2 linked regions of the Peribacillus sp. FSL E2-0218 genome follow. The protein of the gene in region 2 interacts with the protein of the main gene of each other region in a pairwise test. Links are inferred from orthologs where the notes say so. Each region holds a gene or a part of one and is shown on either strand. Other genes may lie near its edges.

Region 1 (6,853 bases), 2.8 Mb from region 2 along the record:
ATAGGAAACTTGGAATCATGGCAAAGGTACAGGATGAAATGGGGCATGGACAATTATTGCTTCGTGTCGTCGAGGATTTGCTAAAGCCGTTCGGCAAAAAACGGGATGATCTTATGCAGGATTTATTTAATGGAGATTTAAAGTTTCATAATGTCTTCCATATGGAGGCCAAGACTTGGGGAGATGCGGGCTTGATTGGCTGGCTTGTAGACGGGGCGGCGATCATCTCCCAAACGAATATGCTAGGCGCTTCATATGGACCATATTCCCGTGCGTTACACCGGATTTGTGCCGAAGAAGTTTTTCACGCCCAGCATGGCGAGGCGATCATCATGGCTTTGGCCGAAGGGACGGAAGAACAAAGGAGATTGGTTCAGGACTCGATCGATTATTGGTGGGAATCATTGCTGCTTTTCTTTGGCCCTCCAAGCAAGAATGAGGTGGGGTCATCCAAACAGGATGTAACGATTAGGTACAGAATCAGAACGAGTACGAATGAAGAGCTTCGCCAGGCCTTCTTTTCCAAATATGTGAAGCGGATCCTTTCACTCGGCTATACCATCCCGGATGAAACCCTTCGATTTGATAAAGAATCGAAAACCTGGATATACAAGCAACCTGATTGGAGCAAATTGAAGGTGATGGCGAGGAATAAAGGACCACGTTCACAGGATCGCCTGAATCTTCGAAGAATTTCCTATGAAAATAATAAATGGGTACGGGAAGCCTTGGCTCCGAAGGTCATCTAAGGGAGGGGGAAGGAAGGTATGGAACCAAGACAAGCAACTTACTTTGAAGAATTTGAAGTATTTAGCCGTAAAACGAAATCCTCGCCCGTTCAATATCAGTTTAGCCTGCTGGCCCCGAATGAGGATATCGCCATCATGATGGCACAGGAGAATTTCATGAGACGAGAAGCAGTTGATGATATCTGGGTCGTCAAAAGACAGGATATACGGAAAATGACGGCCGATGAGAAGAAAACGCTTCAGCGTATGGACAACAAAGATTACAGGACCACAAAAGGATATGGGTACCTGAAGAAAAAATGGCGGAAGTATGAGCAGGAAATGCTCGATGAAAAAGAAATAATGTCTTGGGCGGGAGGTGTGAAAGATGGAGAATGAATCATTGAAGAACATGGCAATCAAGGAATTGCTGCTTCACTTGGCCGATGATGATTTTATCCATGCATATCGTGGTTCTGAATGGCTGGGGCTCGCTCCCCATATCGAGGAAGATGTGGCATCCTCCTCGATAGCCCAAGATACGATGGGGCATGCCGCGATATTTTATCAATTATTGGAAGAAATCGGGGAGGGAACGGCAGATCGGCTCGCCCACGACCGTCCCGCCAATGAACGGCGCAATGCCATCATTCTCGAAGCTGCCAATGGTCCCGGACATTATATGAAAGACCCTGATTATGATTGGGCCTTTGCAGTGGTACGGAATTATTTTTACACTCAGGCTAAAGCGATCAAGATTCAATCTCTGCAATCAAGCTCTTATGAACCGCTTGCTGAAGTCGCGCAAAAGGTACAGATGGAACTTTACTATCATTTGATGCACTGGAAATTGTGGTTCGTCCAATTGCTTGGTTCGGATCACGAGGAAGCGGTTTCGAAAATGAAAGCAGCGATTGAGAAAACCTTACCGAATTTCGCCGGCGTGTTTTCACTTGGACAATATGGCGAAGAAATGGTGGAGCAAGGCTTGATAGAGGGCGAAGCGACCTTACGGAAGAAATGGATCGAGGCCATCACCCCGGTTTTTGAAAGTGTAGGCTTAGTTACCACATTTGAAATGGGCATGGCCAAAGGTGATGGGCGAAACGGCGTGCACACGGAGGATTTGGAAACGGCGCTCGAAACGTTAAGCGAAGTGTATGCGTCCGATAAAGCTGCTTCATGGTGAACCATTAGAGAAAAGGGGAGGGATATCATGTCGACCGTACTGATAAACTCAGATGAAATATATAAGCTTCTGGAAGACGTTAAAGATCCCGAAATCGATACAGTAAGCATTCTGGATTTGGGAATGGTTGAAGAAGTGACGGTTTCGGGCCCGGACGTATCGGTGAAAATGCTGCCGACCTTTCTGGGATGCCCGGCATTGCCAATCATTCAGAAAAATGTGGAGACGGCTGTAAAACAGCTTCCAACGGTAAGGAATGTAAGCGTTACATTTTTGCGCTGCCCTTCCTGGACGTCCGATCGTATTACGGAAAAAGGGAAAGCAGGATTGAAGGTTTTCGGGATCTCCCCCCCTCCCAGACAAATGAAAAAAGATGGATCATGGCATATAGATTGTCCGTATTGTGAATCAAAATATGTCACGATGGAGAATATATTCGGCCCGACAGCCTGCCGCAGCATCTTATATTGCAAAGCATGTAAAAACCCGTTCGAAGCAATGAAACCGATGATAAAAATGATCTAATAAATGGAGGTTTTCTAACATGATAAAGCTAATTGCCCTATATAAACAACCTGAAAACAAGGAAGAATTCGATGAGCACTATTTCAATGTCCACGGTCCGTTAACAGAAAAAATCCCTGGTCTTCAAAAAATGGAGGTCACTAAAATAATCGGGACTCCAATGGGCAAAGACTCTGAATATCACATTCTATGTGAAATGTATTATGAAAACCATGATGCCCTCCAAAAAGGAATGAGTTCCCCAGAAGGAAAAGCATCGGGGAAAGACTTAATGGGCTTTGCAGGGAAGTTAGTGACGATGATGATTGGCGAAGAAATGAAATGAATGCGCTCCAGTTCATTGAAACGTCGATCGAGGACGGCATTGGATTCATCTTTCTAAACAGGCCGAAGCAATTGAATGCCCTTAATAGGAAGATGATCAGTGAAATCGTTTCGACGATGGAAGCATTCGACATCGATTCCCAAGTGAAGGTGATTTTGCTGTCTGGAAATGGAAAAGCATTTTCTGCCGGGGCAGATATTGACGAGATGGTGAATGACAGCCCAATCACTTTGGAGTTAACGAATCAATTTGCCGATTGGGATCGAATCAATCTAATCAGGAAGCCAATAATCGGGGCTGTGAAAAGCTTTGTATTCGGTGGTGGCTTCGAGCTTGCTTTAGCCTGTGATTTCCTGATTGCTGCCAGCGACACCCAATTTTCCTTTCCGGAAGTCACGTTGGGAGTCATGCCTGGTGCAGGAGGAACGCAGAGGCTGACGAAATTGGTGGGCAAAACGAAGGCGCTTGAATGGATATTGACAGCCGAGAGGATCCATGCAAAGTCAGCCCTGCATTATGGTTTCATCAATAAGATCGTCGCTCCTGAATTGTTAATGGAAGTAGCGGTTGATTTTGCTCAAAAGATTGCGAAGCAACCTCCGTTGGCGGTAAGGCTGATTAAAGAATCCGTCAATAAAGCCGTTGACCATTCCTTATATGAGGGGATGCAGTTTGAACGGAAGAACTTCTATCTTCTTTTTGCATCAGGGGACCAAAAAGAAGGAATGAGTGCGTTTGTTGAAAAAAGAAAGCCTAAATTCACAGGCGGATAAGGAGTGCTCTATGTACGAAACGATCACATATAGGGTTGAAAATGGAGTCGCTTGGCTTACTTTGAACCGTCCTGATAAACTTAATGCCTTTACTTCCCAAATGAATGGGGAAATAAAGAAAGCGATCAAAGCATCTGCGGAATCTGACGTTGTACGTGCCATTATCATCACCGGGGAAGGCAGGGCCTTTTGCTCGGGACAGGATTTATTGGAAGTGGATGAAAGCAAGCATTTAGGTCAAGTGCTCCGTGAGGACTACGGCCCGATGATGCAGCAAATTTCTCGTTGCGAAAAACCTATCATTGCGGCAGTAAACGGTGTGGCGGCAGGGGCCGGCTTCAGCCTGGCACTTGCATGCGATTTTCGGCTAATTTCCGAAAATGCCAGTTTTATAAATGCTTTTGTCAATATCGGTTTGATACCTGATTCAGGCAACCTGTACTACCTCACGCGAATCGTTGGCCATGCGAAGGCCTTGGAACTATCCTTATTGGGAGAAAAGGTCACTGCCTCCGAGGCAAAAGCCATCGGACTCGCAACGAAAGTGATCGGTGTGGATGAATGGAACGAGCAATTGAGGGCCTTTGCAGGGAATATCGCAGCCAAGCCGACGAAAGCAATCGGCTTGATCAAAAGATACTTAGAGGCAACCTATCACCTTTCATTGGATGAATACTTAACCGAAGAAGCGGAAGGCCAGCGAATCGCCGGTTTGACGCAGGACTTTGCTGAAGGCGTGGCAGCGTTCACCGAAAAAAGGAAAGCTCAGTTCATAGGAAAGTAATATAAAAAGGGAGAGGGATTACATGGTTAAAGTTCAAGAGGCGGCATTTGAAAAAGCGGAAACGAAACGTGATTATTACCACCTGATCATTAATGGGGAAAGAGTGGAAAGCTCTAACGGATCGACTTTGGATGCATGCAATCCTGCAACTGGCGAAATCATCGCCAAGGTGGCAAAAGCCACTAAGGAAGATGCGGAAAAGGCGGTTCAAGCTGCACGTGAAGCTTTTGATAAAGGTAAATGGAAGAAAACCCCGATTAATAAACGTTCCCGTGTATTGAATAAAATTGCGGCAATCATGCGTTCCCGCTTCAATGAATTGGTTGAGCTGGAAGTGTTGAACAGCGGAAAATCCATATCGGCAGCGCAGGGCCAAGTCATGCAGGCGATAGAGGATTTCGAATTTTATGCAGGTGCTTTAGTTGCGCACCGCGGATCTGTCAATAACGTACCTGGCCAATTCCATAACTATACCGAGAAAGAGCCAGTGGGAGTTTGCGCCCAAATCATTCCTTGGAATTATCCAATGATGATGGCAGCTTGGAAAATTGCCCCTGCAATTGCAGTTGGCTGCTCGGTGATCGTCAAGCCGGCCTCCTTAACGCCGCTGACTGCCATCGTCTTAGGGGAAATCTGTTTGGAAGCGGGTGTGCCGTCCGGGGTGGTCAATATCATCCCTGGTCCTGGAGCGGACGTAGGGAATTACCTAGTCGAGCATCCTAACGTGAATAAGGTCGCCTTCACTGGTTCTACGCCAATCGGCAGGGACCTCATGGGTAAAGCTTCCCAAACATTAAAGAGGGTAACATTGGAGCTTGGCGGAAAATCTCCTAATATCGTTTTTGAAGATGCCGACCTTGAAGCAGCTATCGATGGCTCCCTATATGGCATTTTCTACAATACCGGACAATCTTGCGAAGCTAGATCGCGTCTATATGTGCATGAAGACATTTATGAAGAATTCGTTGCCAAGTTCGTAGAAAAAACGAAGAAATTGAAATTGGGCAATCCGCTCGATAAAGAAACGCATGTCGGGGCCATCATAGATCAGGGGCAATTGGATGTCATCAATAATTATGTTCAATCGGCCATATCGGATGGTGCGGATATCCTAACCGGCGGAAAGCCTGCGGTCATTGAAGGCTTTGAAGGAGGCTACTGGTTTGAGCCGACGGTCATTGCCAATGTCAATCATGATATGAATGTAGTGAAAGAGGAAATATTCGGTCCCGTGGTCGTCATTATGAAATTCAAAGATGAAAAAGAAGCCATCAGGCTCGCGAATGATACAGAGTTTGGACTAGGTTCAGCGCTTTGGACAAAGGATGGCGGACGTGCGACCCGAGTGGCCAATCAAATCGAAGCGGGAATCGTCATGGTGAACTGCCCATTCTCCGCTTTTCCTGGAACCCCTTTCGGAGGGTATAAACAATCAGGATTCGGACGTGAGCTGTGTATTGAAACACTCGATCTTTATACAGAAACGAAAAGCATCATTTCCTATCATGGAAGCCGTCCCTTGAATCCTTTCGGCATTTAATCGAACATAAATAGATGGCTGGCAAAACGATTGTCGGATAAGTAATTCATGTATGGATGAATGCTGATCTGATTCGTTGTAGCCGGCCCTCTTTAAGTAAAAGGAGGAATGGTTGATGATTAAAAATCTAGTGATCGTCGGGTCCGGGGTCATGGGCAGGGGAATAGCCTACGTAGGGGCAACTGGAGGATTCGATGTAATATTGGTGGATGTGAGTCAAACGGCATTGGAAAGCGCAAAAAATGAAATTGATTCCATTTTTGAGAAGGGTGTCCGTTATCAAAAAATCAGCAAGGAGGAAGCGGCTTCCGCAAAAAATAGATTTTCATATTCTTCCAATTTGAAAGAAGCGGCAGCAGCTGCCGATCTAATCATAGAGGCCGTTCCGGAAAAACCGGAAATTAAGAAAGCCGTTTTTGAAACGCTTGAAGAGTATGCAAACGAAGCCTGTTACTTTGCAACGAATACTTCCACCATGAGCCCGACTGAAATTGGATCTTATGGTAAACGCCCCGAAAAAACGATTGCCATGCATTTTTTTAATCCTGTTCAAAAGATGCCGCTCGTGGAAATTGTGCGCGGACTTGAAACAAGTGATGAAACGGCAGCCGTAATTAAGGAAGTTGCCGGAAAAATGGGGAAAGAAACCGTGGTCATCAATGAATTCCCAGGGTTCGTGACGAGCAGGATCAGCTGCCTCGTAGGAAATGAAGCGTTTTATATGCTTCAAGAGGGTTTAGGGACACCTGAAGAAATTGATAAGGCCATTAAGTTAGGGCTGAATTACCCGATGGGGCCATTCGAGCTGGGGGATTTGGTTGGATTGGATGCCCGTTTAAATAACCTAAAGTATTTACATAGCAAGCTTGGGGAGAAGTACCGTCCGGCGCCGCTGCTTGAACAGTATGTTAAAGCAGGCAGGCTTGGCCGCAAGTCAGGCAGGGGCGTGTATGATTATACAAAAGATGGAGAGCTGGTGAGGAAATGAA
Region 2 (6,822 bases):
AGTCCATAACTGATCGCTTTATCCTTTACCCTGGATCTTTTTGGGGGAATATATAATCTTGATCAAGATGTCACGGTTCTTTAGTAAATGGGGAAAGGGGTGCGGGCATGTATCCTTTTAACGGAAGGAAAAAAAGGAAGCCAAAAGAAGAAATACACGATTGCACCCCATACATATTGGAAAGGGATGGAGAAGCAGAAGTGCCTGAGATGTCTTCTCGAATCGCAGGAATCAATCAGTCGCACCCTCAAGAGATGGTCTTTTTATGTATTGGTTCAGATCGTTCCACAGGAGATTCATTCGGACCTTTAGTAGGAACGATGTTAAAGGAAAAACAAGTCCCTTATCATGTCTTTGGAACACTATCAGAACCTGTCCACGCCCTTAATTTGAAAAATACTTTGAACGAAAAAAAAAATACCATTTACTGATTCCTATATTTTGGAATCGATGCATGTTTGGGCGGCCACCATCAAATCGGCACTATTCAAAAGGTCCTTTTCGCCCCGGTGAAGCCATAAATATCTCCTTGCCTGAACTTGGTGATCATCAGTTAACAGCCGCCGTGAATTGTTTAGATCCCCTCCTGCCCCAGCAATCTTTACATGATGCGAGATTGGATACAGTCATGAACCTTGGCCGGGGCAACCGCGAAAATCATTAGTAACACCGTCGTAAAAAATGGGAAAACCCCAATAAAGCCTTAGCTTATTTCGGGGTGTGAATTTGCTGTTTGGTTTGTGTTTGACCCGCACTTTTGCAACGACCATTCATCGATCATTATGCTTCTTACCCAATCTTTTATGCTACACCTGGATCATTAAAGTAAATAACCTCTGATAGAATCCTATCCCCTTCAATGTTACAATAAACCTCCCGTGCGGCTTGTTCCGTTTCAAATTCATACATGACGATACCTCTGCTTTTATAGAGTGTGATGATCCACATTAAGAAACCCTCCCATTATCAGTACCTTTGGCCGTAAGATACGACTACATTCCCTTTTCACTAAATGACTCCGATGATTATCGCAGCTATGGTCATGACAGTGACAGTCCCCAATGCCCACTTTATCGCGAACCGCTGGATATCCCTGAAGTCCGTTCCAACCAAACCGATCAGCAAATGTGCTGCCGCCACCAAAGGACTCAGTACGTGTATCGGCTGACCGATCAAGGAAGCACGCCCTATTTCCGCCGCGCTGATCCCATAAGCATCAGCGGCTTGTGCGATAATGGGCAGCACACCAAAATAGAATGCATTATTCGACATAAAGAACGTGAATGGGGCACTGGCATATGCTACTATGACCGGTAAAAACGGCCCCAACGGTTCTGGGATCAGCGAGACCAACGTAATGGCCATTGCATCGATCATTTTCGTTCCGGACATGATACCGGTAAAAATCCCGGCTGCGATGACAATTGACACGACGGCCAATGCATTTTTCGAGTGGACGGCGATTCGATCCTGCTGATCTTTCAAATCAGGATAATTGACCACTAACGCAATGGCGAACGCAACCATGAATAAAATGGTCAAAGACATGAAATCAATGATTAATGATGCCATCAGCACGACCGTTAAAATGAAATTGAACCAGACCAATTTCGGGCGGCGATAATCACGGGAAACGGTTGTTGCAGCTATCTCGGAATTAGCTTTCGTGTGATTATGCTCGATCTCTATTACGCCCAATCTCTTTCGTTCCATTTTACCCAATATAAAGGCTGCAATAAGAACCCAAATGAGGCCAAAGCCCATGACAGGAATCATTGGCAAGAATAATTCAGATGCGTCAAGATTCAAAGAAGCCATGGCCATGGCAGAGGCTCCCCCCCACGGTGTCATGTTCATTACACCCATGGATAACATGGCTACGGTGGCTAAAATCAATTTGTTCATTCCCAGGCGTTTATAAAGGGGCAATAGTGCCGAAACAGTAATGATGTAGGTAGTGGTCCCATCCCCATCCAAGGCGACGGTCATGGAGAGAATGGATGTTCCCAATACTATTTTCAAGGGATCCCCTTTTACTATTTTCAATATTTTAGAAATAAGGGGATCAAACAAACCAGAGTCTATCATTATTCCAAAATATAATATGGCGAATAAAATCATGATGGCTGTTGAAGCGATCCCTTCAACACCATCCTGCATCATCGGTCCCAGTTCAGTCAAAAATCCTCCAATCACTCCAAATATGATTGGCACGAGCATTATCGCCACTAGTGCAGATAGTCGCTTCGACATAATTAAATACATGAATACGGCAATCATGGAAAATCCTAAAATGGATAACATCTTCAAACTCCCTTCGATAGTCAAACGTGATAGCGCTTTCTTTAGAGACTATCATCCATTACGCATTCTTCACATATAAAGGAAATAATTAGAGTTTTTTTCATAAATGGAGTTTTAATCATTTTTTTCACGCCTGAAAATGAAAAACCGCTAAGGAGGAAAGCGAGTTCCTTCATTAGCGGTTTTTTAGCTTATATTTTCTCTCAGGCCGTCCCACACCTCCATACAATACTTCGACTTCCATTTCATTGCAGGAAACCAGATACTCCAAGTACCTACGCATAGTGGAATAACTGATGCCAACGAGTTGACCTAGTTCATCAGCATTTAAAGGGCCATTGACGTTTTGAATCTTATTTCTGACCATTTTCAAAGTATGCTTGTCAATTCCCTTGGGAAGAGTATTCATTTGAACATCATTGGCTGTAGGTGAATGACTTGGGGTCCGAAAAAGAGTATCCACTTTCTCTTGATTTACCAAGTTATTATTCTCCAGCTGCTTTCTCGTCTGCTCGTATTGATTGAGCGTTGCAAGCAGCTTATCGATAATGATCGGTTTTATAAGATAACCAAAAGCCCCGCCCCTGATCGCCTCGCTGACTGTTTCGGTATCATTCGCGGCGGTGATCAGGATTACGTCAATCCCCCGGTACTCGCTCCTGATTTCCCGGAGAAGCTCAATTCCATTCATATCCGGTAAAAAGATGTCCAATAAAATCAAGTCCGGTTGGGCAACATCCAATATGTTTAATGCCTGCTTGCCTGTACTGGCGGTGGCAATGACAGTGAATTGATCTAGTTGATTGGTGAAATGTTTATATATGTTCACTGCATTTTCGTCATCTTCCACAATGACAACTGTAATCGGTCCTTTGGACATGCAGGCGCCTCCATTCATGCTTTTGTATCCTTCGGTAAGGCAATCGTAAATCTCGCTCCGCCCAAGTTACTGCGGTCAATATAAATTTGACTGCTTAAAAGGTCAATGGAATTTTTTACAATGGCCAAACCGATTCCATGATTTTCCCCCGTCTTCGTCGTATATCCATTTGTAAAAATAATATCTTCCATTCCTTGCGGGATGCCAAGGCCGTTATCCTCAATATCAAATATAATTTCATTCCCTAAATCCGTAAATGAAACTTTGACCTTCCCCTTGTTTTTATTCCGTTGCCAGGCTGCCTCCATCGCATTATCAATTACATTACCAATAATGGAAACCAAATGATGGGCATCCTCGGGCTTTAATGTGCTGTTTAAATTGCTTTCCTCATCTATTTCCAGCATAACCTGCAATTCCTTTGAACGGTTTTTCTTCCCAAGTAAACAGGCTGCAATTAAAGGATCTTTAACCGATGACATAAGAAACGATATGATATCCTGCCTCTCCCTCACTTCAGAAGAGATGATGTTCAATGCCCGATCATACTGTTTTAAGCTAAGCAATCCATAAATGGTATTCAATTTGTTTAAGAACTCATGGTTTTGTGCCCGCATATTTTCTGAAAAGGCCTTGATTTCCGAAAATTCTTCCGTTAATTGTTCAATTTCGGATACCGTTCTTATTGTTAACACGACGCCCCTGACGTTATTATGATTTAAGATCGGTGACAAATCCACAATATACAGCTGTTGCCCTAAAAGTACCTTGCGATTGAACTTCCCCTCTTTTGTGCTGAATACACTTTTGATGAGTTTTGCTAAATGACCATCCACAATCCGCTTTCCCACCATAAGCTGATGATCAGGGAACAATTCACGTGCCCTTTTATTCATGGAAGTAACCTGTTTTCCAATATTGATCGTAATGGTGGCATTCCGGATGGCATCAAGTGCCGCTTCCCTTTCTTGATACAAAAAAGAAATTTCCTCCGGTTCTAAACCTAATATAAGTTTTTTTAAGCGTCGAGCTATGACTATGGCCCATACGATTCCTGCCAGGATTGGGATCAGCGACAATTGAAAGATTTTCATTTTATAATTGGATAGTTGATTTTGCACATTCTCCACTAAAAAACCTACAGATGAAACACCGATGATCTCCCCTTTATCATTCAGGATAGGTGTCTTCGCCTTAATTGCCGGTCCCGAAATTCCATTTCCTTGATAGATGATTGATTTGTGTTCATTGAATACTGCATCATTACTGGTTGCCGTAGGCTGCCCGATATATTCTGGATTTGGATGGGAGTAGCGAAGTCCCTTATGGTTCGCAATGGTTACATAATCGGCACCTGTAGTATGACGGATCCTTTCCGATTCGGGCTGGATCACATCCGATGGATGATCCTCCGTGAATCCCTGGATGATCTTTGGGTTTTGAGCCGCTAATTGGGCCACGGTCATTGCTTGCTTGCCCACATAGTTTTCAACGATATCTTCCAGCAATGAAGAGAATAGAATGCTCACAAGCAAGGTACTGATAAAAACAACGAAGATGATGAGTAAGGTCATTTGAGTTAATAAGTTCACTTTAAAATGTTTAACGTCCACTTTTATGCCTTTCAGCCTTTCCGTATTGATTGCTCATACTCGTATACTAAATTTATCCTTTTTTTCCTGTATGTAAGAATCCCATCACCTGAGCAATAGTTCCTCCCATTCTTCCAATGAAAGCTTGTCGGTCATCTGCTTATACGCATCAGGGACTTCAACCGGACACATCAATTCCAAGCTATTGCCATCCGGATCTTGAAAGTAGACAGAAGCATTCCCTTGTTGCGGACGGACAAAAGGTTCGATGGATGTCCTTCCTCCAAAAGGTACCACTTCTATTTGCAAGGATTGGAGCCAAGCCATTGCCTGTTTCATATTTTCATAAGTTACCCGAAAGGCGATATGCTTTAATGAGGGATGATAAGGGGTTTTGTATTCTTTTCCCTCCCAAAGACCGACCCAGCTTTTGTTCTCCTCTATCCAAAAGAAGGCCGTCTCTTCATCCCTCCAAGCAAGCTTCAAACCTATTTTCTTATAAAAATGAATGGAAACTTCCAAATCTTCGACTGGTAAATGCGCTTCATATAAACCTTCTATCATAATATACCATCCTTTCTCGCTTGGATTTCCCGCACAGCATTCCGATTGGAATCAAACTCATTGAACCATTTCTCCGCATAATCCACCGACTCTTTGATGGAAAAAAGGCGGCAACATGCTGAACCCACATATCCCTCTTTCACTTCATACTCTCTTTTGTAAAATTCGCCAACCTCCGTAAAAAGCTCTTCCCTGAATTCAAGTTCTTGATATTCCTTCCAAACCCGTTCCCCTTCCACTAACACGGGAGCGCCCAAGCTTATCACTTTTTTATATTCTATCCGATATTCAGCAAGGTGGAAGCACGTCGTACTGTCGAATTGGGCCCCTAATTGCAAAACATAGGATTCACGATCATACAGCTTCCCTAATGGAGATCGTTCACCTAGCCCAAATTCCAAAGGGTGCGGATAAAGGATTTTATCTTTATCCCTTCCCCAGGCTGTAAAGGAATAGTTCGGATGCTCACTTCTTTCCACTCCTGGGAAAGACCTGAACAATTCTGCGATTTGCCCCAATCCTCTAGTAACAGGGGTATATCGAGGGTCATAGGCAGGCATGCTTTCTTTAATAACCTTCCACCAGGATTGTGGAACAGGGGGATTTCCCCATCTTGCAGGGTCGGATAGTTCGACGGATTGAGAAGGCATAACGATGGTTCCTTCTTCCGTAACAACTTCCATCAAGGCTTGGATAACCGCAACCGCCCCCCCATTCACCCACCCTATCGAGGATAAGGAGGAATGGACGAGTATCGTCATCCCCCGCTTCACTCCCAGCTTTCGTAAATCCGCCGCAATCGACTGCTTCGTTCTTGGGTACTCTGAATATTCTATCATTTCTTTCATTATTGCATCTCCTAAAACTTTTTTTGTCCATGTGGGCTGTCCATTAAACGGCTAAAAATGAATTATAGGTTCCTTTTAAAATGGTAGAGTGTTAGCTTTTCACTGGTATCCGCACTGATTTCCTCACTAACGGAGATTCGTTCAAAGCCATTCTTCGCCAATACCTTTTGGGAGCCAATATTGACGTTTGTCGTTTTGGCATGTAGCTGAGTCACCTTCATTTCCGGTGCCAGCTTAACCAAAAGCTGTAAAGCCTCGTTTGCCACCCCCTTTTTCGTAAACGCTTCACCGATTCGATAACCGACTTGAGCCGTACCTTTAATTGTGTCGATATCCACAAGATTAATCCTGCCGACGATCGTTCCTGAGTCTTCCTTAATTAAATAACATGAGGAGATCGCATCCTCTTGTTCTTTTAATAATTCCATATGCCGGATCATAAACGTACCAAAGTGATAATAATCATCCCCCCGGCTTGAAATCGTTTGCTCGAAAAACGCTCGATTCTTGCACTCAAATGCATATAATTCATTTGCATCCTCTTCATTCAGCCTGTCAATGTATATCTCCATCATTCCTTCACCCTTTCTAAAAAACACTAAGCAGCATATGGGGCCTTCTATATCATTCAAGA

What was found.
Region 1: the proteins of MHI53_RS18745 (region 2) and paaC interact in binary tests that used the Escherichia coli proteins (3 or more experiments, as listed by UniProt). The link is inferred for Peribacillus sp. FSL E2-0218 from one-to-one orthologs.

What each region holds. Positions count from the first base shown.
Region 1 is NZ_CP150304.1:1,136,897-1,143,749, forward strand. What follows is about bases 92-3,016. They hold paaC (1,2-phenylacetyl-CoA epoxidase subunit PaaC), read left to right. Parts: upstream 92-1,116; coding sequence 1,117-1,917; downstream 1,918-3,016. Other genes in these bases: paaA (1,2-phenylacetyl-CoA epoxidase subunit PaaA), read left to right, coding at 92-749; paaB (1,2-phenylacetyl-CoA epoxidase subunit PaaB), read left to right, coding at 768-1,127; paaD (1,2-phenylacetyl-CoA epoxidase subunit PaaD), read left to right, coding at 1,945-2,442; MHI53_RS05420 (EthD family reductase), read left to right, coding at 2,462-2,767; MHI53_RS05425 (enoyl-CoA hydratase-related protein), read left to right, coding at 2,764-3,016. In the rest of the region: more of paaA, read left to right, coding at 1-91; more of MHI53_RS05425, read left to right, coding at 3,017-3,540; MHI53_RS05430 (enoyl-CoA hydratase-related protein), read left to right, coding at 3,551-4,324; MHI53_RS05435 (aldehyde dehydrogenase family protein), read left to right, coding at 4,347-5,864; MHI53_RS05440 (3-hydroxyacyl-CoA dehydrogenase), read left to right, coding at 5,980-6,852; MHI53_RS05445 (acetyl-CoA C-acyltransferase), read left to right, coding at 6,849-6,853. UniProt on the Escherichia coli protein: Component of 1,2-phenylacetyl-CoA epoxidase multicomponent enzyme system which catalyzes the reduction of phenylacetyl-CoA (PA-CoA) to form 1,2-epoxyphenylacetyl-CoA. The subunit C may be essential for structural integrity of the alpha subunit.
Region 2 is NZ_CP150304.1:3,897,469-3,904,290, forward strand. Bases 1,333-4,226 are described here. They hold MHI53_RS18745 (response regulator), read right to left. Parts: upstream 3,185-4,226; coding sequence 2,480-3,184; downstream 1,333-2,479. Other genes in these bases: MHI53_RS18740 (citrate:proton symporter), read right to left, coding at 1,333-2,304; MHI53_RS18750 (sensor histidine kinase), read right to left, coding at 3,199-4,226. Outside these bases: MHI53_RS18730 (DUF1256 domain-containing protein), read left to right, coding at 108-431; MHI53_RS18735 (hypothetical protein), read right to left, coding at 802-948; more of MHI53_RS18740, read right to left, coding at 1,009-1,332; more of MHI53_RS18750, read right to left, coding at 4,227-4,797; MHI53_RS18755 (VOC family protein), read right to left, coding at 4,882-5,340; MHI53_RS18760 (AAC(3) family N-acetyltransferase), read right to left, coding at 5,337-6,188; MHI53_RS18765 (GNAT family N-acetyltransferase), read right to left, coding at 6,251-6,760. UniProt on the Escherichia coli protein: Member of the two-component regulatory system DpiA/DpiB, which is essential for expression of citrate-specific fermentation genes and genes involved in plasmid inheritance.